One region of the Limosilactobacillus oris genome, then DNA from elsewhere that is predicted to be linked to it. Evidence: predicted binding sites of a transcription regulator. Region 1 holds the regulator's gene; the other holds the start of a gene.

Region 1 (2,202 bases):
CCAGCTGCTTTTCCAGGTCATGGATTGCCTGTTCTTCTTTATGCAGGTCGGCAAAGACGGTATCAAGCTCTGCCCAGATGTTGTTTTGACTATCTAAACCTTGATCCTGAGCTAGGTAGCCGATGGAAAGGTCCTTCGCCTTGCTGATGGTTCCTTCGTCAGGACTGGTAATTCCCGCAATCATTTTTAACAAAGTAGTTTTGCCGGCTCCGTTGCGGCCAACCAGCGCCGTGCGGCCGTGCTCCTGGATTTGCAGGTTAATATTATGGAAGAGAACGTCGGCCCCGAAGCGGCGCTCGACGTCGTTTGTTTGCAACAGAATCATTTTGAAACCTCGCTAATATCATTATGCTAACAATCATTATTTTAGCAGATTTCCCCTTCTTTTATTAAAAAAGTGGAATTATTTTGTATACCGCTTCACAAAACGACGGTTAATTGCTAGAATAGTTAGGAACTAAATTTCACAAGAGCAACGTAGCCGTTCAACTAATAAGTTACATCCCAATCACTTTACAGGACACGTTGCAAAAGAAGATGAATAGGGGGATAAAGATGACAACAAAGAAAATACCACGGGCGACGGCACGGCGGTTACCTATCTACTATCGCTACCTGACGATTTTACTGAACGCGAAGAAGGAACGGGTCTCATCGACCGAACTATCTGAAGCGGTTCAAGTTGATTCGGCGACGATTCGGCGGGACTTTTCCTACTTTGGTGAACTGGGAAAGCGGGGCTATGGATATGACGTAGCGAGCTTGTTAAAGTTCTTTAAGGGGATTTTGCACCAGGATTCACTGGTCAGCGTGGCCTTGGTCGGGGTCGGCAGCCTAGGAAGCGCCCTGCTGAACTTTAACTTCCACCAGGACACGAACCTGCGGATTAGCGCGGCCTTTGATACTAAGCCGGAATTAGCGAATAAGATCAAGAGCGGGATTCCGGTATACCCGGCAACGGATATTAAAAAGCAACTCCAGGAACAGCAAATTGACATTGTCATTTTGACGGTTCCCGGCGAACATGCTCAGGAGGTTGCGGACCAGCTGGTTGAGGCCGGTGTCCGGGGAATCCTAAACTTCTCACCAGTCCGCCTGTCCGTACCGAAGGAGGTTCAGGTACAAAATATTGACCTGACTAATGAACTGCAAACACTGATTTACTTTATTAAGAACTATTCTGATAATAAGAAATAGTGATATTTCCCGTCTGATACTCTGGGGTGTCGGCGGGATTTTTTATTACCTGAAATAGTCAAAATTAGTCAAACTTATCAGTTGCTTTTTAGGTCAAGGGTGGTGTATAGTAAGAATTGCGGTTAGCACTTAACAAGCAAGAGTGCTAAAAGCAAATTTATTAATTAACAAGATGGAGGGATTGACGTGTTAAAACCATTAGGAGATCGCGTTGTTCTACAAGCTGAAACTGAAGAAGAAAAGACCGTTGGTGGGATTGTCCTTGCTTCCAACGTAAAGGAAAAGCCGACTACTGGTAAGGTAATTGCCGTTGGTGAGGGACGGACCCTTGATAACGGTCAAAAGCTTGCTCCAGCTGTTAAAGAGGGCGACCGGGTACTGTTTGACAAGTACGCCGGCAATGAAGTTGAATACAACGGCAAAAAGTACCTTGTCGTTCACGAAAAGGACTTAGTTGCTGTAATCGACTAGCTTAATATAAAGATAGAACATAACACTTTAAAAACGAATTTCTTATTTGAGGTGACAATATAATGGCAAAAGACATTAAGTTTGCAGAAGACGCCCGCGGCGCAATGCTCGCTGGTGTAGATAAGCTGGCTGATACCGTTAAGACAACGATGGGGCCAAAGGGACGGAACGTTGTTTTAGGTCAAAAGTACAGCAACCCTACGATTACTAACGATGGGGTTACGATTGCAAAGAGCATTGACCTGGAAGACCCATTCGAAAACATGGGTGCTAAGCTGGTCGCTGAGGTTGCATCCAAGACCAACGACATCGCCGGTGACGGGACGACTACTGCCACTGTACTGGCACAGGCAATTGTTAACGCCGGCATGAAGAACGTTACTTCTGGTGCTAACCCAGTTGGCATCCGGCGGGGGATTGACAAGGCCACCAAGGCGGCTGTTGAAGCACTGAAGAGCATGTCACACGAAGTTAAGACGAAGAGCGACATTGCCCAAATTGCTTCCATTTCTGCTGCTAATCCAGAAGTTGGTA
Region 2 (2,202 bases), 200 kb from region 1:
GCACCGGCTTGGGAAGCTGCCCGGACATAGGGGCGGATTTCCTCATGGGGGAGGTTGCCGTTTAAAAAGACTAAGTTGCCGATGCCCCGCTTGAATTCGGCGGCCATTGCGGATTCCCAATTCTGTTCATGCAGTTCCGCCACGCTGATGGTTAGGCAGACCCGCTCCCGGAATGTTCCCAGGTAGCGGCGCTGTTCGTCTGGCTTGAGTTGGGGCGTCCCGTAGATTCCGTTATCGAGCCGCTGCTCTAGTGCTGATTTTTTCTCTTCTGCCACGTTAATTCCTCCTTAGTCAGAATAATGTTTTTATTGTACCATTGAATTAGTAAATAAGCCTTGCCTGACGGCTTGAAAAGGAGGATAAAGCACTGATGAAAATTATTATTGCGCCCGCTCGTACGATGAAGATTGATGAGGATAGTTTTCCCTACCAGGACCTGCCGGAGTTCTTGCCCGAAACCGAGCAGATTTTAGCCTGGATGCGGTCGCTGAGCTACGAAGAACTCCACCGGCTATGGTGGAATTGCAGCACCCGACTGGCGGAGAAAAATTACCGCTGGTTGCAGGTGCTGGATTTACACCGCCAGCTTACACCAGCAATCATTGCCTTTACCGGTTTGCAGTATCAGCACATGGCGCCGGACGTCTTTTCTGATCAGGGACTGCAGTATATTCAGGACCACCTCCGGATCCTTTCCGGTTTCTACGGACTCCTGCGGCCCTTTGACGGAATCGTGCCGTACCGCCTGGGGATGGGCGACCGTGCTCACGTAGCCGGAACAGCGAGCCTCTACCAGTTTTGGGGGCGCCGGCTGGCGGATAGTTTGTACTGGGACGACCAGCTAGTTTTAGACCTCGCGTCAGTGGAATACGAACAGGCCATCCGTCCCTATGTGACTGGCGAACGGCGGTTAGTCAAGTGTATCTTTGGCGAGGAGGTTGCTGGCAGGGTCAAGCAAAAGGCCACCCGAGCAAAGATGGCCCGGGGAACGATGGTGCGTTACCTTGCGGAAAACGACATTCATGACCTAGCGGGGGTCAAAAAGTTTGCGGTCGGTGGCTACCGTTTTCGTCCCGAATTCTCTACTGCTGACAGCCTTGCGTTTACCCTTTGATTAGAAAAGAATTATTAAAGAGGTGGGGGAGCTAACTCGACCTCTTTGTTATTTTAAAGCTAATTAGCGAGCTGGTACGGGAGCTGTCCACCAGAGCCTGCTTGCTCATTGTGGCGTTCAGGGAGAATTCGAAGAATGAGCTAGACCAATATGCTGTACTAGCCCCTCCTTGATAAAAAGGGCTAAAAAATCACAAAAATGTCTGAAAAAGTGTGATTTAAAATACAAAGTAGACTATCATTGGTAATGAAAGCGGTTGATTATTAAAGATGAGGAGGAATCAGTATGGCAATTACAATTGCAGCGCTGAAGGAAGCACCGGCTGAACACCGGGTTTCCCTAGTGCCAAGTGTTGTTAAGAGATTGGTTAAGCAGGGCTGCCAAGTGCTCATTGAAAAGGGTGCTGGGGCGGCAGCCAACTTTGCTGACCAACAGTATGAAGAGGCGGGGGCCAAGGTTGTCGACCGGGACGCCGCCTTGACGCAAGCAAACCTGGTGACGGTGGTGAACCGCCCAGACGACGGGACGCTGGACCAGCTCAAGGCAGGGCAGGCAATTTTGGGCCTGCTTTCCCTGGCAGTTGACCACGATGTTGCCAAGCAGTTAGCTGAAAAACAGGTAACGGCCCTTTCATTCGAATTGCTGCCCCGGACGGTTTCCCGGGCGCAAAGCATGGACGCTTTGAGTTCGCAGTCTTCGGTTGCTGGTTACAAGGCCGCCCTGGTTGCTGCTGACCACTTTATGCGCTACTTTCCGATGATGATTACTGCTGCTGGGACCGCTAAACCGGCAAAAGTGCTTGTCTTAGGGACTGGGGTTGCTGGTCTGCAAGCGATTGGGACCGCCAAACGGCTCGGGGCGATTGTCTCCGGCTATGACGTTCGGCCTGCTTCCCGGGGTGAGGTTGAATCACTCGGGGCTAAGTTCTTGACCAGTTCTGTTTCCGCTGCTGGCAAGGGCGGTTATGCCCGGCAGTTGACAAAGGAAGAGCAACAGCAACAGCAGGATGAACTAGCCGGCTTTATTGCCGACAGCGACATCGTGATTACGACGGCCCGGGTTCCCGGCAAGAAGCCGCCAATGCTGGT

Evidence for each region. Region 1 encodes Rex, which represses fermentation and respiration genes when NADH is low (regulators of the CRP and FNR family bind a similar motif). Its sites were predicted from a motif close to TTGTGAANTANTTCACAA; they were not measured.
Region 2: N4599_RS03190 (NAD(P) transhydrogenase subunit alpha) is a predicted target of Rex. The motif match lies at 1,325-1,342, and genes of this name have one in related genera.

The regions. Positions count from the first base shown of each region.
Region 1 is NZ_CP104398.1:794,918-797,119, reverse strand. It holds gene N4599_RS04160 (ABC-F family ATP-binding cassette domain-containing protein) at 1-325, opposite strand, end outside; gene N4599_RS04155 (redox-sensing transcriptional repressor Rex) at 556-1,197, shown strand; gene groES (co-chaperone GroES) at 1,384-1,668, shown strand; gene groL (chaperonin GroEL) at 1,731-2,202, shown strand, end outside.
Region 2 is NZ_CP104398.1:596,561-598,762, reverse strand. It holds gene N4599_RS03200 (YueI family protein) at 1-275, opposite strand, end outside; gene yaaA (peroxide stress protein YaaA) at 371-1,114, shown strand; gene N4599_RS03190 (NAD(P) transhydrogenase subunit alpha) at 1,400-2,202, shown strand, end outside.